4 regions of the Pseudoalteromonas sp. AS84 genome follow, and region 1 is predicted to be linked to each of the others. Evidence: predicted binding sites of a transcription regulator. Region 1 holds the regulator's gene; each other region holds the start of a gene.

Region 1 (5,169 bases):
AAGTGCTGCCTGTATTTGACTCGGTTGAATAACATCACCCGTATCATTACCCCACGCATTACGTTTATAAGTAATAACCGCTGCTAATTGCTTTATAGATAACTGCTTGGCAAATGCTTGCATTGCCGTACCAGGTCGTCCATGGATAACTACATCAATGTGATCTTTTATATCGCCAAGCACTATCGGGCTGCCTTTAAGTGCAGGAAATACACCCGGTAATCCCATGCCTGTAGGCTGATGACATGCAGCGCAATTGGCCATATATACTTGTTCGCCTAAAGTCATTAATTCTTCTTTTGGGAGGGTTTTATCAAGTAATGCGGCATCTGCTAATGCTGCTTTTTGTTTAGCCTGCTTTGCATCTGCAAGCCATGTTTTAAAATCAGCCTCAGATTTAGCAACCACCACAACGGGCATAAAGCCATGATCTTTACCACACAACTCAGCACATTGGCCTCGGTAAGTACCTTCTTCGTTTATGTTCGTCCATGTTTCGTTTATAAAGCCGGGATTCGCATCTTTTTTAACTGCAAAATCAGGTACCCACCAAGAGTGGATAACATCGTCAGAAGTCATTAAAAATCGTACTTTTTGATTTATTGGCAGTACGAGAGGTTTATCAACCTCAAGTAAGTAGTTAGGATTTTTATCTGCAAGATTAGCGATTTCATCTTGCGGGGTAGATAAAATAGAGTAGAACTCTACATCTTCGCCCATATATTCATAATGCCATTTCCATTGTGAACCTGTAATTTTAATAGTGAGATCAGCTTTGCTGGCATCTTCCATTGCAATTAGGGTTTTAGTAGCTGGTACTGCCATAGCAATTAAAATAACAAACGGAATTGCAGTCCAAAGTATTTCTACTTTAGTGCTTTCGTGAAATTGGGCAGGTACAGCCCCTTTAGATTTACGGTGATGAATAAGTGCCCAGAACATAATTGCGAACACTATCACCCCAATCACACAACATATTATAAATATGGTCATGTGCAGCTGATATACATTATTGCTTATATCGGTTACGCCTTTGCGCATATTGTATTGGCTGTTAGCCAAAACTGGGTGCGAAAAAACACATAATATAAGCCACAAGGTAGAGGTCAGTTTACCCATGTGGTGGCTCCTTTGATGCTATTGCGAATGCAAAGCGAAGAGGCATACGGCTTAAACGCCAATTCGTTATTTTTATTTTTTTAGCCAATCTCATTTAATATTGATTGGTTTTGCTGCGCCAACAACGTGTTTGTGTATATTGTGTGTTCTCAAAACTAAAAAGCTGTGAGTTATTATTAGCTCAGCACATTAATAATTAGCTAAAAAATGAACAACAAGCAAGTTTTAGTATAAAAAACAATCAGGTTGTAATTGGGTAATTAACAAAAAATCAGCAACTAGCTAGGCAACAGGAAGTTCAAAAGATGAGAAAAACAAAGGGGTTTAACGCATTCGGAGGGGAAATTATAAGTGCAAAAAAGTTTACAGGTTGAATAGTCAGTGGGCTGTTTGCACCCTATTTTAGTACAAATTTTAAAACAAAAATGCGTACTAATTAGTACGCATTTATAAAACTGCTTGTTTAAAAGCTATTTTTAAAGTCACATCCAATCAGCGTTTCTTATAACGCCAACGGCTAAGCCTTCAATATTAAAAGACTCATTCTCAAGATCTACTTCAATAGATTCAAAATCGTCGTTTTCAGCATGAAGTAATACTTTACGACCTGCTTTCTCAAGACGTTTTACAGTTACGTCTTCGTCTAAGCGTGCAACAACAACTTGTCCGTTTTCAGCGGTTTGAGTACGATGTACTGCAAGTAAATCACCATCCATAATACCAATATCTTTCATGCTCATACCGTTAACGCGTAGTAAAAAATCTGCAGCCGGTTTAAACATTAATGGATCGATTTTGCAGTGACTTTCAACGTGCTCTTGCGCCAAAATAGGTGAACCAGCAGCAACACGCCCTATAAGCGGTAAACCTAATTGTTCTGGCTCTTCTTCTTCAATTAACTGAATACCACGGCTTGCACCTGGCTTCATTTTAATTGCGCCTTTTTTAGCAAGTGCTTTTAAATGCTCTTCAGCAGCATTGGCACTTTTAAAACCTAATGTTTGCGCTATTTCAGCACGTGTAGGAGGCATACCAGTGTCTTTAATAAAAACTTTAATTAGTTCGAGTATTTGAGCTTGGCGGTTCGTTAATGGTCGCATACAACTGGTTTTCCATACAGTACATTTAACTGTGAGTATATACAGTTAAATAAAAATCGCAAATTTAAATTAAGCCTTAAAATAGCCAAAGTAATTTCACTTGTGTACATTTTAGGGATATAACTAAAACTAAGTTTATAAATGATAAAAAAAGCAAAGGAGTCATTATGAGTATTTGGTATCAACCTATTACTTTAGAGTTTTGCAAACAGCTTGATGAAGGTATAAATGGTCAAGGTACGCTGATGAAAACTATGGGGATAGAAATCACAGAGATTGGCGATGATTACTTGGTTGCCACAATGCCGGCAATTCCTGAGCATCATAACCCAATGGGGATGGTTCACGGCGGTGCTAACGTTGCACTTGCCGAAACAGTTGCCAGCTATGCAGCTAACTTTGTTGTCGATTTTACAAAATTTTACTGCGTGGGACAGGAAATTAGCGCAAGTCATTTAAAAGCGTCTCGCAACGGCACTTTAACAGCCACGGCAAGAGCATTTCATATCGGTAAGCGTAGTTCAGTATGGGAAATAAAAATTACAAATAGCCGCAATGAGCTTTGCTGCGTATCTAAAATGACCGCAGCAGTCGTAGAGCGAAGATAGTTACTTTTCGATTGGGTAAATTGTAATTTCCATACCCGCACCAATCGCAGATATACGTAGTAATGTATCTGCATCTAAGGCTTGATTAAAGCACTTAGGGGAAGTGCCTGATTCAAAACCAATATCAAACGTTCTACGTGAACAGCTTAACCATTGCTTTAGCGCGTTACGCGAACACGATTCAATAAGCTCACATATATGGTTTATTGCTTTGTCAGGCGTGTTTACTACACCTGTTGCTTCAATACGCGCTAATTGACGGTATTCGTCTTTGTCATAATGTAAAATCGTAGCGACTTTTTTCAAGTCCGCCACTAGCAAACTAATATCTTGCTTTGATTCAAGCTCAAGATCTACATTTAAAAATTGAATTTCCGACATCGTTTCGTATTTATCCTCTAATAATTTCATTGCAAACTTTAACGCAGTTTTACCGTTATACCAAATCAACTATGCTCTATTAACCACTTTATATGGATATTTCGCAGCTTTTAAGTATTTATTAGCATTTAAAGCTAGCTGGATATCAAACATTCAGCTCAATTGTACAAATAAATCATGTTAGCAATTTAAGTGTAATCTTTTTTATTTTTAAATGATTACAGTAAGCTATAGTTTAAACTGCGACAAAATGTCGCAGTAACTTATCTCATTAATGTAATAAACTAGCCTCTAAAAATAATAAGACTAAAACATGAATAAAAAAATATTTAAACATGCTCGCAAGTTACATAAATGGTTAGGTTATTTATTAGCATTACAAATTTTAGCTTGGCTATTAGGTGGTTTAGTAATGAGCGCTATCCCTCTTGATAAAGTTCATGGGGAGCATCTTGCAACACGCACTCTTAATAACCCATTTACGCAGGCTGATTATGTGGCCTCCCTTGACGATATTGCATCTCAGGTGGCTAATCCAACACAAATAATTTTTGAGAACTTCTTAACCACACCTATAATTACAGTTATAAATAAAGATGAACAACAAAGCTTTAACGCTATAACAGGCCGGCCTTTTGAGCCGCCAACTAAAATACAAATTACCGCAAATGCTAAAGCACACTTACTTATTGATGCTCAAGTGACAAGCGCTGTATTGCTAAAGCAAGGTATGCGAGAAGTTGGATATAAAACCAATGTTTGGCAAGTACAATTTGACGACACATTTAACACCACACTGTACTTGTCAGAAAATAACGGCAAAGTTGTTACCATTCGCAGCACACTCTGGCGAATTTTCGACTTTTTTTGGATGTTACATATTATGGATTACGATGAGCGAGAGGATTTTAATAATCCGCTGCTTATTAGTTTTGCAGCAACCAGCGTACTTTTTTGTTTAAGTGGAATATTACTACTTATACAAAATATACGACTAAAACGATTTATCCGAATTAAAAGTAAGAATAAATCAAAGTAGTCATATTGGTTTTTGAGAACTAGCTCACTCTCACCATAGAGTAAGTAAGCCCTAGGAAGTACCCAAGGGCAGATTTTATTCCAAGTGTTTAAATCGACTCAAATGTCGCTTTAACATTTCGTTTTCGAAAATCAACTCATCACGCTCATCCAGTAATTGTAAAACTAAGGCTATTGCCGACCAATCTAACGAAAAGTCATGTTGAATACGGGCCGCTTTTTTAACTAAAGTCACTGCAGATACCGTAAATTGCCACTGCGTAACATGATCCCCCTCAATTGGAACCGCAATATTATGCTCAACTAGCTCATATAAAATTGCTTCGCTAATATCACTGCTCAAACATAGCTCTTTGCTAGTAAGTAAATCGTCTTTTTGTGTCACGATAATTTGCATTATGGTTTGCTCCAGTTATTACGGGGATCAAAGTGAGCTTTTTCGGCTAATTCTTCCCACAGTTTTTTACTGGCATCATCAATAGATGTTGGATTAACAATTTTAAGCACAGCAAATAAATCACCTTTGGCTTTTTTACTCATTAATCCCTTACCTTTAATACGCAAGCGTTGACCAGACTGACTATTAGATGGAATAGTTAATTGGATTTTGCCTGCCAACGTAGGTAAATTTATTTTTGTACCAAGAGCCGCTTCCCATGGAGCAAGAGGGACGACTATATTTAGGTTATGGCCTTCAACATCAAATAATGGATGAGGCACTAAACTAATTTGTAAATACAAATCACCATTTTGCCCATTCGCTGACCCTAATCCGCCTTGCCCTTTTAGTCGAATTCGCTCACCATTTACTGAACCTGCAGGAATTTTCACTTTAAGTGATTTTTTAATTTCAGAGACACGCCCACTGCTATCTCGCTGCGGTAACATAAACTCAACAGGCTTAACGGTATCAACTAAAGTCT
Region 2 (5,169 bases), on a different contig from region 1:
ATCACCTCTAGCATACTTCAAAGAATGGCTAATTGTATTAATTACCATTGAGGTCGCCATTCCAATAGCATTAGGGGAGAGCTCCTTCATTACTTCACCGCAATAGCCTGCTTTTGAGGAGTTCAAAATAGCAGCAGCTATTAATGCTCTAAATGCAATTTGAGGTGTTGACGTTGCAACTGCTGAAGCTCCCTTACTTAAGCTTACAATATCAAGCTCGCCATCTTTGATTCCGTTCATAATTGCTTTAGCTAAATACGGAGCTGCGGAAAGAGCAGCAGAAAAAGCCGCTGCTGATAATGCTGCTTGTCCAGACTCACGCGCTATATCTGACCACTCGACAAACTCTTCAATATTTAAATCATAATCAGTAGACTCTTCAGATTTAAGTTCCGCTGTTAAATCGATAGCTTCTTGATTAGATAATGGGGTTGAACTGACATTATCGTATTCTAACCTATCCGATGAATGTTCTGCAGTGTGATTATAATTATCAGAAACATCAGGTCGAATTTCAGCATTTCTTATACTTTCTCGAGAAGCCGCTTGCCGAACATCATCAAGTTGATCCGCTGGAACTATTTTATCTCCCGACGAATATGCAGGATTATTTAACGCCTTAGCTGTTTTTTCACCGGTAGCATAATACTTAAGCTCTGCGATATGTTCATCAGATCCTAGCTTCCCATAGCGAATATCTTCACCTGTTTTATTATTTAAAATCATTTCTGCGCTAATGTCAGCTTGACCCTTAGCCGCTGCAGAAACATTAAAGGTTCCTGTATGGTAAGCTTCAGCAATATTACCTTTAGCGAATTGGATATCAACATTCCTTGTCCGCAGAGCTTCAGATTTAATAGTTTCACATGCAGAATCAATAGCTAAATTAACATTATTTATATAGTCAGTAGAAACATGAATGGCATGAGCACTTCCCATAGCATTAAGCACAGATTGGAAGTTATCAGTAAAAACGCTCAATTTAATATCCTCAGACTATGATTCTGCCCACTTAGAAAGGCCGTATTCAATAAATAGGTTGCATGCTATCTCAATATTTTCCATGCGCTGCTCGGAAGCATTCCACATATCTTTAGCCCTATCAGTAATCTGGCCTGCAGCAGAAATTCCAACTCCACCTATAATTGCAGAAGTTAAGAAAAGCGGATTCCTCAACGAAGCCTTAATAATGGAGTTTGAAGATATAAATCCGAGTTTACTAAGCTTACCGTTATTAGAGAAGCTTATAGACTTACCATCTAAATCAACGTATTTTTTTTCTGGTTTATTATCAATAAACTTTTTGACCGTTTGACTATCTAAACCAAAAACTATTGACTTAGTACCTGTCATTCCGAAACACGCCCCTTTATAAAAAGTAATTTCTTCGATAAAACTATGAAAAGGTTCAGCTACAGGGCATTCTTTTTCCGTCCCCAAAAAAACAACATAGCTTTTACCTGATAAAGCAGGAAGGTTTTGTTTATAATGCTCGATAGTGTACAAAGTGCTATCAAAGTTTTCATTCAAAGAAATATTATGCTTAAGGTATGTTGCAATCTTGTAATATTCTTTGGGATAAACCACTATAATTGACTTCGGTTTTGGAGAAAACATTCTATTCCCTATAGTTAAAATTCTATTTCATAACACAAAGTTTTTTAATACAGAAAAAGCAAAGCGAGCTCTAGTGCGCTCTTTTCTGGATTTCATTTTGAAAATAGCATTTAAATTTTCGTAGATATATTTATTTTTTCCATTTTTTTGATTTTCTTCGAAATACTTTTTTGTTGGTTGTAGTTGGCAAACCAGTGAAGCTTATATTTTTAACTTCACTAATAAGAAGTTCAAGATTACTCTGCACTCCCCCGATAAAAGATTGGTAACTCATAGACTTTGTAGAAATAGACTCTAATTGTGACTCCCACATTGCTGTCATATCTGGTTGTGATATTTGCTTGGGGAGCGCTGTAATCAGCTTAATACCGACTTCAGTAGCATGTATCTCTTTGCCTTTTTTGGTTAGATACTCTCGATTAAAAAGAAGATCAATTATACCAGCTCTTGTTGCTTCTGTTCCGAGACCATCGGTTTCCCGTAAAGCTTTTTTTATTGCAGCATCAGTAACAAACCTTGAAATACCAGTTAATGCTCCTAACAGTGTTGCATCAGTAAAATATTTAGGTGCTGTTGTATTTTTCTCTATTAAATCACCTTTTAAACATTGGACTAGTTCCCCTACTTTCACGTTTGGGAGATTGATTGAAGAAAATTCAGAAGCTTCTTTATTCTTCGCTGAGGTAGGAAATAGATCCTTCCAGCCATTTATGACAATATCTTTTTGCTTACTAATGAATAACCCTGCTGATATTTCGGTATGTATTTGTTTATCAAGAAACTCGAAAGCAGGATAAAATTGAGCTATATATTGCCGTGCAACTAACTCATAAATGTTTTGCTCATCCGTTGATAAACTTCCTGTTGCTTTATTTCTTGCTGTCGGAATAATTGCGTGATGCGCACCAACTTTACTGTCATTCCAGACCCTGCTTTTAATACTAAGATCTGCATCTTTAATTATATTTGATGATTTACTCGATACAGTGCTAATTGCCTTAATAACACTTTGGACATCATTAAGGTGTTCTGTTGGTAAATATTGACAATCTGAGCGTGGATAGGTAATCAGTTTATGCTTTTCATAAAGCTGCTGGCATACATCAAGTGTTTTTTTTGCGCTCATACCAAACGCTTTCGCAGCTAAAATCTGTAGAGCAGACAAACTAAATAGCAGAGGTGCTTGCTGCTTTTTTTTATCTTCAATAACCTTAACAACTTTTCCTGATTGACCGTTTATACGTTCTATCACATTTATAGCGAGTGGTTTTGATACAACCCTATTTTCGCTATCCATATAAGGCTCACAGGCCGCACTAGGCTTCCATTTACCTTGATACTTGATACCTTGCTCTGTTTCAAGATTGGCTATGACTTCATAAAATGATTTAGAGACAAAATTTTTGATTTCAATATCTCGGTTTACGATTAAACCTAATATAGGAGTTTGAACTCGACCAATTGACAATACACCTTGGTAACCTGACTTTTGACCTTGTAGTGTGCACAGGCGAGTCATGTTGAGACCATATAGCCAATCAGCTCTTGCTCTAGCTAAGGCAGAAACAGCTAGAGGAATATAATCTTTATTAGGCTTTAAATTATTAACCGCTTTTTTTACAGCAGCCTCATTCATATCACTAATTAAACATCGCTGTGCATTAGTGATCTTCGATTTAGAGGCACCACAATAATTAATCACTTCATCAACAAGAATTTGACCTTCACGATCCACATCACCTGCATTAATAATTGTATTTGCTTGTTTAATTAGTTTTTTAATAACCGTGAGTTGTTTTTTTGTTTGAGACTTAGGCTTAAGTTGCCATTGAGTAGGTATGATAGGCAAATCTTGAATAACCCATTTTTTATACTTTTCATCATAAAATTCAGGGGATGCTTGCTCTAATAGGTGACCTATACACCAAGTTACAATATCACCGTTAGTCGCTTCTATATAACCATCTTTCTTTTTTAATGGTTTAGGTAGTGCTTCGGCGAGAGCTCTCGCTAAGCTTGGTTTTTCTGCAATAAATAATCTCATTTCTTATGTTTATTAACTAAACCCTACATTAGATAAGTACTGTTTATATTAACAGTATTCTAGAGATTGTATATTGTCTTATTAATTAAAAAATTTTTAGAGTGCTTTGTTACATTGCCATCAAAATATTGAAGAGTCGAAAGCGGTATTTATTAAACATAGCTAGGTCTTGCAAGCTTAATTATACTTTTCCATAAGTAGCTATAACTGTTTCAACTGCTTGTATTTTCCCTAGTAATTTAGCACTTTTATCACGTGCCAAATAATATTTCTCTGTAAGAGAGTCTCCCATCTCGGGTACGGAGCCTATTAAACGAATATACTCTTCTGACTCACCAATAGCAGCCATCATGTCAGCTTTATGCTTTTGGAGCGCTTCTTCTAATTTTTCAATGGCACTGCTCTTTAACTTTTCCTTATCAAATACGACTATGTCTTTTTTTTGTTCTTCAAGCTCAGGTATAAATACAACGTCATTAAATGAAGCTGTTTTTTTGTATACCATTTTGTGTGAACCTTTCACCCCGATCCTAGTTAAAGCACCAAGTTTAACTAGTTTAATGAGGTGCTTATAAGCATACCTCCGCGCTTCACTGGAGCACAAAACCTTCTCCGAGCGATTTAAATATTCATCTTTTAACTTCATTACGGTGAATTTATTGAAGTCTTTATTCTTTAAGATTTCTGCTAAAAGTACACTCATTTTTATATTTTTCATAAATTTTAACACACCAAATCAACATGCTCCCATATCGGAGCAATTTTAAGGCTTTTCTCTGTGACAATCAAGCTCCGCTAGCAGAGCAGGTAAAGCAATGAATATTGTTGGTGAAAACGTAAAAAAAGTGAGAGAAAGTAAGGGCTGGACTCAAGAGCAATTAGCAGCCAAGTGTAATTTGTTAAAATGGAATATTACCAGAAGCACTCTAGCGAAAATAGAATCTAAAGTAAGAAGAGTTACCGATATTGAGATAAAAACATTATCTGAAGCGCTTGGGGTGAATGTGGAGATATTATTTTCTAATTAGCAATATAATGAAGCGGGCTTTGCACCGAGGGATTGATATAGCGCTCAATAGGTTGACGTCATTTGAAGATCATATATATCTAGCTGTGTTGTTAGCTAGCAGTTTTGAAAAACTCAGTTATTTCACTCGATGTAACATCGAGTGGTAATGTTGATAAACCTATAAAGGAAAGATCTTTAAGTGACTATTTATTTCCCAGTACGCTAGGTTTCTGATTAAGTATAACAAGCCCTTTTTCTACTAAAACAATTGAGCAAGTACCATCCATCATTTGATGAACTTATACGAATATAATTCTCATCCCTCAACTACCACAAATAATGTTGGCATATTTCGTCAATATGAGTAAAGTTGTTAAAGAGTTCCGTATTATCTTTTGAAATTTCAAAGTAAGCAGAAACATTAATTCCAATTTTCGATGGTTTTATATTTTTTGATATTGAAAAGTGCTCTAAGCAAATATGAAATATCTTCATTGTT
Region 3 (5,169 bases), on a different contig from region 1:
AATGCAGTTTAGCTCAGTAAAAGCGGCATCTAATGCGTACCCGCTAAAAGGGCAGTTAAAAGTTAAAGATACCCTTACAGGTGAAACTAAGGTTGCTAATAGCGGACCAACGCCTGGTAATGTGTGGCTAAGTGAATCTGTATTTTACAGTTTAAATATTGATATAGGCGCGCAAGTAGAGCTTGGCGCTGCATTATTTAATGTTTCAAAAGTTATTGTAGAAGAGCCCGATGCGCCATTTAATGTGTTTTCAAGCAGCCGTCGTGTGCTTATTAATATTGACGATGTAGCAAAAACCGAAGTTGTGCAGCCGGGTAGTCGTGTTTATTACCGCCAACTTTATGCCGGTAGTGAGGCCGATATAAATAGCTTTTATGAGTGGCTTAAACCACAAATGAAAGAAAACCAACAATGGTACGGCGTTAAAGACCGCCAATCACCTATTTCAAATAGTTTAAACCGCGCAGAGAGCTTTTTATTACTAGCCGGTCTATTAGGTATTATTTTAGCCGCAGTGGCTATAGCTGTTTCAGCAAAACGTTATTGTGAACGCCAATACGACCCAGTAGCGATGATGAAAACGTTAGGCGGTAGTCGTTCGATGATCCGAAAAATATACATGCTTCATTTATTGCTTGTGTGTGCAATGGCGGTAAGTATTGGATTGTTAATTGGTTACGGCTTGCAAGAAATAGCAACAAGTTACTTATCAAAAAGTATGGGCACAGAGCTACCTTTAGGTGGTTTTAAACCTTGGCTGGTGGCTATTAGCACTGGCGTAATTTGTGCCGTTATGTTTTCTATTAAGCCGTTGTTTGATTTATTTGATATTCCACCACTTAGAGTACTGCGCCGTAACTTAGGTGACAAATTGGCAGTGAGCCGTGTGCATTTAGGTATGAGTGCGCTAACCGTGTTTTTATTAATGTGGTTATTTAGTAACAACATAAAAATAACGCTTATTTTGTTTATCTCAACACTCGCGCTAATTGGTGTGCTGTTTTTAGTATCTAAATTAATATTTGGTGGTGGTCGAAAACTAGGGTTAAAGCCAGGTAACAGTTGGTCGCTTGCAATTGCGTCTATTCAAAAGCGTGCAAATGTGAACGCGGTACAGTTAATTAGTTTTTCGTTAGCGATTAAATTACTGCTGTTTTTAGTGGTACTTAAAAACGACATGATATCTGATTGGCAATCGCAGTTACCAAGCGACGCACCTAATGCGTTTTTAGTGAATATTACGCAAAATGAACTTGAGCCAATTAATGAATATTTAGCTCAAAAAGATATTCAGGTATCAGAGTTTTATCCAACTATTCGTGGGCGCGTAAATGCGGTAAACGGCGAGTTGGTAGCACGTTCTGTATCGCTGCAAGACAATGAGAAAAAAGACGAAGAAGCCCGTGCAGGTATTGGCCGTGAGCTAAACCTTACATGGCTTAAAGATGTGCCTGACCAAAATGAAGTAACACAAGGCACGTGGTTTGGTGAAAATGCGATGGCTGAAGCCTCAGTAGAGGAGTCGATGCTTGAGCGTTTAGATGTTGAGATAGGCGATACGCTTACATTCTTAATTGGTTCGCAGTCGTTTGACGCTAAAATCACCAGTGTGCGCAAAGTTAATTGGGCCACGCTTAAACCTAACTTTTTTATTATTTTAAGCCCAGATGTACTTGCAGATTTTCCTGCAACGTATATTTCGTCGGTTCGTATAAACCCAGAGCAAAAGCGTGATTTTAGCCAGTTATTGCGTACTTACCCTACTATTACAGCAATTGACATTGATAACTTTGTTAAGCAAATACAAACAACTATTTCGCAAGTATCACTCGCCATCGGCTTTGTACTTGCAATTGTTGTGTTGTGTGGCGCACTTGTACTTATATCGCAAGTGCAAGCTAGTTTAGGTGAGCGTATGCAAGAAATTGTAATACTCAGAACGCTAGGGGCTAAAAGCCGATTAATCAAAAACGCGACCCTTTATGAGTTTTTATTACTAGGCGGTTTAGCTGGTTTAGTTGCTGCATTTTTTAGTGATATAGCGCTTTTAATTGTGCAACAACAAATGTTTGATTTAGCCGGTAAGCTACACCCGCACATATGGATTATTGGGCCGGTAGCTGGCGGTGTATTTGTAGCGGGTTTAGGTTATTTAATGATTGCCCGAACACTAAAACAAAACACCCAAGGGTTAGTGCGCGCCCTAGGGTAAGCTTAAACTAACTTAACACGTATTGGATTAAGTATTAAATGCCCACCTAACACGTGGGCATTTTTGTTTTCTTTGTACTGGTAATTTATACAGTGCTCTGGCATTATTAGCGTAATTTAAAAATAACAATAATGAGAATGCAGTTTGGCCATTATTTTAGGGATTGATCCTGGTTCACGTTTGACCGGGTATGGCGTTGTTGCCCACCAAGGTTCTAAATTTACATACTTAGGCAGTGGCTGTATTAAGTTAGCCGATCATCCTTTTCCGGTTAGACTTAAAATGATCTACCAAGGCATTACACAACTTATTGAGCAATTTTCGCCAGAAACCTTTGCCATTGAAAAAGTATTTATGGCGCATAACCCCGATTCAGCTCTAAAACTAGGCCAAGCTAGAGGCGCTGCGATTGTAGGTGCAGCAATGGCCGACTTACCCGTATTTGAATACTCAGCTAGACAAATTAAGCAAGCAGTAGTAGGTAACGGCGGCGCTGATAAAACACAAGTGCAACACATGGTAAAAAATATTTTAAAGTTGCCTGGCACGCCACAAGCCGATGCAGCTGATGCACTCGCTATTGCGATTTGCCACGCTCACTCAGAACAAAATTTAATTAAACTAGCGGGTAGCGCAAGCAAAACCGTTAGAGGACGTCTAAGGAAATAACTATGATAGGCCGCTTAAATGGTATTTTAGTCGAAAAACAGCCACCAGAGATATTACTCGAAGTAAGTGGTGTCGGTTACGAAGTACAAATGCCAATGACCTGTTTTTACGATTTACCAAAGATTGGTGAAAACGCGATTGTTTACACTCACTTTGTAGTGCGTGAAGATGCTCAACTGTTATTTGGTTTTAATAATAAAGTTGAACGTGCCTTGTTTAGAGAGCTATTAAAAGCAAATGGCGTAGGGCCAAAACTTGGCTTAGCTATTTTATCGGGCATGTCGGCAAAGCAATTTGTAAGTTGTGTAAATAACGAAGACTCAACGTCGCTAGTTAAATTACCGGGTGTCGGTAAAAAAACAGCCGAGCGTTTGGTACTCGAAATGAAAGACAGACTAAAAGATTGGGGTAATGATTTATTTACGCCATTTAGCGACAGCGCAGTAATAGAGCCAATGAGCGATGCGACAATAGCTAATAACGCAGCCGATGATGCCGTATCAGCACTGCTTGCATTAGGTTATAAATTGCCACAAGCTCAAAAAGCAGTAAAATCGATAAGCAAACCCGATATGTCCACTGAGGTTCTTATTAGAGAATCTTTAAAATCTATGTTGTGAGTAACCCATGATTGAAGCGGATCGCTTAATTGACGCGACTGAAAAAACAAATGAAGACTCTATAGATCGTGCTATAAGGCCAAAACTTTTAGCTGACTACAGGGGCCAGCCTCATGTTAAGCAGCAAATGGAAATTTTTATTGAAGCTGCTCGTACCCGTGGTGAAGCGCTCGATCATTTATTAATATTTGGCCCACCAGGGCTTGGTAAAACCACGCTTGCAAATATTGTCGCCAACGAATTACACGTAAGTATTAAAACAACATCAGGCCCTGTACTTGAAAAAGCAGGCGATTTAGCTGCGCTGCTCACAAATTTAGAGGAAGGCGATGTACTGTTTATTGATGAAATACACAGACTCAGCCCGCAAGTTGAAGAAATACTCTACCCCGCAATGGAAGACTACCAGCTTGATATAATGATTGGTGAAGGCCCAGCTGCGCGTTCTATTAAATTAGACCTACCTGCATTTACACTTATTGGAGCAACCACCCGAGCAGGCTCGCTTACATCGCCACTACGAGACCGTTTTGGTATTGTGCAGCGATTAGAGTTTTATTCTGTAGAAGATTTGTCGCACATAGTAGGGCGCTCTGCACATTATCTAGGTTTAGAAATGTGTGACGATGGCGCAACCGAAATTGCACAGCGTTCGCGCGGTACACCACGTATAGCTAACCGCTTATTGCGCCGTGTACGTGATTACACACAGGTAAAATCTGACGGTACAGTAAACGCCGAAGTAGCTAAGCAAGCGCTTGACATGATTGACGTAGATAAAAGTGGTTTTGACTATATGGATCGCAAATATTTACTCGCCATAATTGAAAAATTTATGGGCGGCCCTGTCGGGCTCGACAATGTAGCGGCTGCTATTGGTGAAGAGCGTGAAACAATTGAAGATGTGATAGAACCATTTTTGATCCAGCAAGGATTTATTCAGCGCACTCCACGCGGGCGAATAGTCTCTGATAGCGCATACCATCATTTCGGTTTACTTCCTAAAAAAGACTAGCCTATACACATTACTTGCTGTGGTTTATTGCACAGCAGGTAACTGACTTGTTATCCCTTGCTTTGACATATTTATCCGGCAGGTATTTTACCCAAAACCTCAACACACTGTTGCAAATGTTATTTCAAAATACCTATATGCTTTATAGTTAACTGTTAATTCACAGGGCGTTAAGACTCGCGAAGCTATCCTGCGTACCATTAAAACTAGTAACCGAATTACTTATTGTAAAATAGGTAGGGCAATTATTAGTTTATAAATAAAGTATGTAGCGCACCAAATTGCAGGCAAAAAAAAGCCCGCAAAAAATGCGGGCAAACAACAAGTTGAAGGAAGTAATCCAGGGAACTACGTTTTACTTAATTTGGTTTTATCCAGAAAGAGTAAAACAATGTAATACGATAAAATATCCTATTACTAAGAACTTGGCTTAATGAAGCTATCTCATTCAGTGCGCTAGTTCGGTATGGGAGAATAATACGTAAGTTTACTTTTTTGTTCAAACTAGAAAATTTGTATTTTCAGATTAGAAAAACTAATTCTGTGAATTTTATTGTTGTTTGAATCTTGTGCGTTAATTAATCGTTAAATTTATAAGTTAATGAAATTTATAGCTTAAGTAATGAGTTTCGTTGTGACTCGGTATTAGTTTT
Region 4 (5,169 bases), on a different contig from region 1:
CATGAAAATCGCCGTGGCGAATTTGCACTATTATTAGCGATGCTGTCACATGACGCACTCGACTTTAGTCAATTTCATTTACCAAAAACTGAAATAGATAATTTAGTTATAGAAGAAGAGGCATTAAGAAAGCAATTTGGTGCAGGTCCAAAGCAACTTTTAGCCCCTGATGAATATAATATGTTGGTTGGACAATTTAATGCTTCATTAATATCTCAAGAAGGGGAGCGCTGTGGTATGACAAGTATTAAGCTAAGACAATGCTTAAGCCCTGAACCACTTGCGATTAGAAATGATGATATGCATATTCCACTTAATATAATAGATAACTGTGAGCTAGCTGTCAGAAGAAGAATTAAAAGCGAACAAACGCAACTAGCTAATCCCCCTATGGATGCAGCTGCTTTTTACGACAGCCTTAATAATGATGCATTACATCAACCACTTCACCTTATTGCTGTGTGATATATGATTGTAATAATCATCAGTTAATATATGCTTTATAACGGGTCTGCTTTATATATTTGCTAATAATTGATTTAATGAAAAAAAAGCATCCAAAAATTAAATGCAATTGCTATAATGGCATCAAATGGTATGACATGAAATGCCATTATCATTAAACCAAGGTAATTAGGAACGTAATGAAGAAAACATTCACGCTAAATCACGAGAAAATCAAATACCCTCGTATGGTTGATGCTGCAAAGCACGAAGTGAAAAAATATTTGAAAAGAGAGCGTAATAAAACGCTACCTGAAGATGCTGACTATTGGGCATTTGACTGTAAGTTTGGTAACACAGCTGAAGATGCGCAAGTTGTGCACGTAGCTGAATTAAGTAACCAAATTGGCGAAATTGAAAAGCAAGGTTTGACCTCTTTCTATGTAGAGATTTTAGCTCGACCTGCTCAACGTCAACAGTTAAATTTAGATGATGACGAATAACATTTAATTTAATTAAGTGTTCGAAGTTTTAAAATGAGCCCAAGTGGCTCATTTTTTGTTTTTATGTATTAAAGATTCACCATAAATCATTTTATTAGTAACTAATAAGTAGAATTTTAATTTATTAACATTTGCATAACAAAATGTAGTGATATAGGGTGTGTTTAATAAAAAAAACGAAACAGTTGTACCATGCCGATAAATTACTCTGACCATCAATTAAAATTAAGCCTAAAGAACTCTAAGGTACTTGTCGTTGACGATCAGCTATTGAGTCTCATAGTATTGAAAAAAATATTATCAGAGCATTTTAGTGTAACAACAACGAGCTGTGGTGAGGATGCGATTGAAATTTGTAAGCATAATCCGCCAGATATAATACTACTCGATATTAATATGGAAGGAATGAGTGGTATTGAAACATGTCTTAAATTAAAAAACATATCTGAAACACAAGATATTCCTGTTATTTTTGTTACCTCATCTGAAAATCAAGAAGAAGAGTGCTGGGAGGCCGGGGCTGTAGATTTTATAAAGAAACCAACTAACTCGGAAACTTTATATAGAAGGGTGCGCGCCCATATTACGATGAAACTGCAACATGACTTACTCAATCAAAAAGTATTTCTAGATGATTTAACAAAGGTATTCAATCGTCGTTATTTTGATGCGCATTTTTCTAAAATGGAACGAAGCGCTTTGCGAGAAAAAGTCGACTATGCGCTCTTACTCATCGATATAGATTACTTTAAGCAATACAACGATCTTTATGGTCATGTGCAAGGTGATACGGTTTTAAACCTTGTTGCACAAACTATTACTAATAGTTTACAAAGACCAACCGATTTTGTTGCGCGTTACGGCGGCGAAGAGTTTGTAGTTGTCCTACCGCATACAAGCATTGAAGGTGCAATTTGTGTTGCTGATAAAATTAAACAAAATGTGGTCGATTTAGGAATATTACACAGATATTCAGAATATGACTTTGTGACTATTAGTATTGGCGGTGCAACCCTACAACCATATGTAAATAACAAAAACACGTTGCAGATCGCAGATGAAAAAATGTATGAGTCCAAAATGCAAGGTCGTAATCAAGTGTGTTTTTAAGTTTAGCTAGCTAATAAATCACTCTGCCACTTAAAAACACCTTGTAGGTAATAAATATTAAATAAGATTATTTATTACACGCTATGACATTTTTTGTACTTTTTATTGCTACCACATGGGCAGTCATCATTTCTGCCCACTTTAATATCTTCAACTGGGTATATTGTGCCATCTAAATAACGCCATTGAGTATTTTCTTTAATAAACTGCGACTTTTCGTGAAGCTCACAAAATAAGTTTTGATAAAAATACTGGGCTTTAAATTCTACATTGCCAGTATTGTCATCATGGCTTGACCCAATTACATCAAGATTTATAAATCGACAGCTGTTAGCAAAATCATTGATTTCTTTAACCGGATTCTCAGCTTGTTTTTCTTTTGCGTAGGTTTGATAAACATATTTTGCATTTTTAATAACATAAGCGCTGAATCGTGAGCGCATAAGTTGTTCAGGAGTGTCAGCTTGTTTAACAGATAAGTGAAGCGGCTCGCAGCAATCGGCATAATTGTGCCCACTGCTGCAAAAACATAATGTGGTATCGAGTGAGGTCATAATAATAATACAAAGTTTAAAACATTAGTTTAACAAGCTTATTGGGCGAGTGATATCTCTGTTGTTTGAGACTTTTTAGTAAAACAGTATAGTTTTGTATTCGTTTTACTTAAATCGAACGATAAATTAGTCAGTAGTTGGTTATTAACTATATCGGTCCAAGTAATTACCGCTGCAAAGTTTCCGTTATGTAATGCAGAGTTTAATACATACTCTAGATTTACTAAGTGCTTTTGTCTAATAACAAGTAATTTACTTGTATCAATAGAGCATGAGTCAAGTAAAGCTTTACTCGGTACATGATCTGGAGCAATTAATAACGTCCATGCATTAGAGCTATTGTATTGGTGTAATACTTTTAAAAGCTCAAAGGTCGCTGAAATCTCATCTTCAATTTGAATCAAATTCACGCAATCGCTTTGCTCATCTTGTTGGTAACTTTTAACTGTTCTTACGGTAATAGGCTGTAACATAATTTCACTCACTGGGTTTTTATACAGTATCCATATACAGTAGTTTATACAGTGCTTTCGTGCAAGCATTTTATGCTATTTATTTGTACAGTCATTCAGCTTTTGATCATTTTTTTTGTTTTTTAATTTATAATTCTTTATTAATCAGTTTGTTATGGAGTTGTTTTTGAAAAGAGATTCTAAAAATAAATTTTTGAGTCGTGTCTTCATTACTGGCTTTTGTACTGTATAAGACTATTACTACAACCATATACAGTACTTTCAAACACTGTATACAGTACTTTTTCCATAGTTAGCCTATGTGTTTTCACTCGTGCGAGGGATCAAATGAGAAAACTGAAGTTGGTGGATTTGTTCGTACAAACTTGCTGCGTAACATTGAGCATCTTTAAATCGCTTAGTTTCGATATGTTTGCGTATATCTGTAACTGCTGCAGTGGCAGGTGCGTACCCTTGGCTACTTGCTAGGCTTAACCAAGCTACAGCATGAAATACACTTTGTGGTACGCCTTCACCTTTCACAAAAAATAAACCTAAATAAAACTGTGCTCTATGGTTTCCTGCCATTGCAGCAAGGCGCATCCATTTTGCAGCCAATGGAGCTTGATTATTTTTTAAATAATATAGGGCTTTATTTAACGTACTTTGTTCATCTTTTTTATTATCTACGGGCACAGAGGTATTTTCGGGTTGAGTAACAAAACCTAAAATATTATCTAGCTGTTGCTCTAAGTCTTGCTCACAAGGTGTTGTTTTAAGCATATTGGTTCATTTATTATTTTAACTACTTTAACAGTTTAGTATATAGCAAGGTAAAATGTCCTGTAAAAGATAATTTTTATGTTAAAATCTCGCCACTTTTTACTATCACAAGTTTATTATGTTCGAAGCCTTATTTAAACTGAGCGAAAATAATTCAACAGTTAAACGCGAATGCGTTGCTGGCCTAACTACCTTTATAACTATGGTATACATTGTATTTGTAAACCCGGCTATGCTCGCAGAGGCAGGGATGGATCAAGGGGCTGCATTTGTAGCGACATGTATAGCAGCTGCGATAGGCTGTTTCATAATGGGTTTATGGGCTAATTATCCATTAGCATTAGCGCCGGGTATGGGGCTAAATGCCTTTTTTACTTATGGTGTCGTATTAGGGATGGGCTATACCTGGCAAGCCGCGTTAGGGGCTGTATTTATGTCGGGTTGTATATTTTTGTTTTTAAGCTTATTTAAAGTCAGAGAGTGGATTATTAATGCCATACCTCTGGTGCTCAAGCGAGCAATCGCAACGGGAATAGGTGCTTTTTTAGCATTAATTGCCCTTAAAAATGCAGGCATTATTGTCTCAAGCCCGGCAACATTAGTGCAGTTGGGCGACATTACTTCTCCAGGACCGTTATTGGCTATATTAAGCTTTTTTGTAATTGCAGCACTTTTATACCGCGACTTTAAAAGTGGCGTGCTTATTAGTATTTTATTAGTGACTGGCATTGCTCTAAGTTTTGGGCTTGTTGAATATCACGGCGTTATGGCTATGCCACCATCAATAATGCCTACTTTTATGCAGCTAGATTTTGCAGCCGCTTTTGATATATCAATGATGAGTGTTATTTTTGCTTTCTTGTTTGTCGATCTTTTTGATACTTCGGGTACGTTAGTTGCTGTAACTCAAAAAGCAGGTTTAGCTGATGAAAAAGGTAACATGCCTCGTTTAGGGCGCGCACTAAGTGCTGACAGCTCAGCAACAATTGCAGGTGCGATGCTAGGCACGTCTACGACTACATCGTACATAGAATCGGTTGCTGGTGTATCTGTTGGCGGACGTACTGGCTTAACGGCTGTAGTTGTAGGTATTTGCTTTTTACTAATGATGTTTTTTGCACCGCTTGCACAAATGGTACCGGCATATGCAACGGCGGGCGCCATTTTATATGTCGCTGTGCTGATGCTGCAAAACTTAAAGTTTGTAAACTGGGATGATATGACCGATGCAATTCCTGTTACTGTGGTATTACTAATGACACCACTAACGTTTTCGATTGCGCATGGTATTGCACTTGGTTTTATATCTTATGCAGCGGTTAA

Evidence for each region. Region 1 encodes LexA, which represses DNA repair genes until DNA is damaged. Its sites were predicted from a motif close to TACTGTATNNNNATACAGTA; they were not measured.
Region 2: WNY79_RS10875 (DNA topoisomerase III) is a predicted target of LexA. The motif match lies at 3,699-3,718, and genes of this name have one in related genera.
Region 3: ruvC (crossover junction endodeoxyribonuclease RuvC) is a predicted target of LexA. The motif match lies at 2,288-2,307, and genes of this name have one in related genera.
Region 4: WNY79_RS02415 (SulA-like leucine-rich domain-containing protein) is a predicted target of LexA. The motif match lies at 3,107-3,126, and genes of this name have one in related genera.

What each region holds. Positions count from the first base shown of each region.
Region 1 is NZ_JBBMQY010000018.1:11,520-16,688, reverse strand. Features, by position in the region: gene coxB (cytochrome c oxidase subunit II) at 1-1,119, opposite strand, end outside; gene lexA (transcriptional repressor LexA) at 1,602-2,219, opposite strand; gene WNY79_RS16030 (PaaI family thioesterase) at 2,387-2,827, shown strand; gene WNY79_RS16025 (hypothetical protein) at 2,828-3,208, opposite strand; gene WNY79_RS16020 (hypothetical protein) at 3,522-4,247, shown strand; gene WNY79_RS16015 (chaperone modulator CbpM) at 4,323-4,643, opposite strand; gene WNY79_RS16010 (DnaJ C-terminal domain-containing protein) at 4,643-5,169, opposite strand, start outside.
Region 2 is NZ_JBBMQY010000008.1:194,820-199,988, reverse strand. Features, by position in the region: gene WNY79_RS10885 (hypothetical protein) at 1-981, opposite strand, end outside; gene WNY79_RS10880 (hypothetical protein) at 997-1,617, opposite strand; gene WNY79_RS10875 (DNA topoisomerase III) at 1,748-3,661, opposite strand; gene WNY79_RS10870 (hypothetical protein) at 3,843-4,379, opposite strand; gene WNY79_RS10865 (helix-turn-helix transcriptional regulator) at 4,477-4,689, shown strand.
Region 3 is NZ_JBBMQY010000022.1:54,480-59,648, forward strand. Features, by position in the region: gene WNY79_RS17760 (FtsX-like permease family protein) at 1-2,212, shown strand, start outside; gene ruvC (crossover junction endodeoxyribonuclease RuvC) at 2,357-2,881, shown strand; gene ruvA (Holliday junction branch migration protein RuvA) at 2,884-3,501, shown strand; gene ruvB (Holliday junction branch migration DNA helicase RuvB) at 3,509-4,516, shown strand.
Region 4 is NZ_JBBMQY010000002.1:252-5,420, forward strand. Features, by position in the region: gene WNY79_RS02395 (VC2046/SO_2500 family protein) at 1-465, shown strand, start outside; gene WNY79_RS02400 (DUF6172 family protein) at 645-947, shown strand; gene WNY79_RS02405 (diguanylate cyclase) at 1,140-2,057, shown strand; gene WNY79_RS02410 (YchJ family protein) at 2,132-2,611, opposite strand; gene WNY79_RS02415 (SulA-like leucine-rich domain-containing protein) at 2,650-3,084, opposite strand; gene WNY79_RS02420 (sel1 repeat family protein) at 3,382-3,846, opposite strand; gene WNY79_RS02425 (NCS2 family permease) at 3,965-5,169, shown strand, end outside.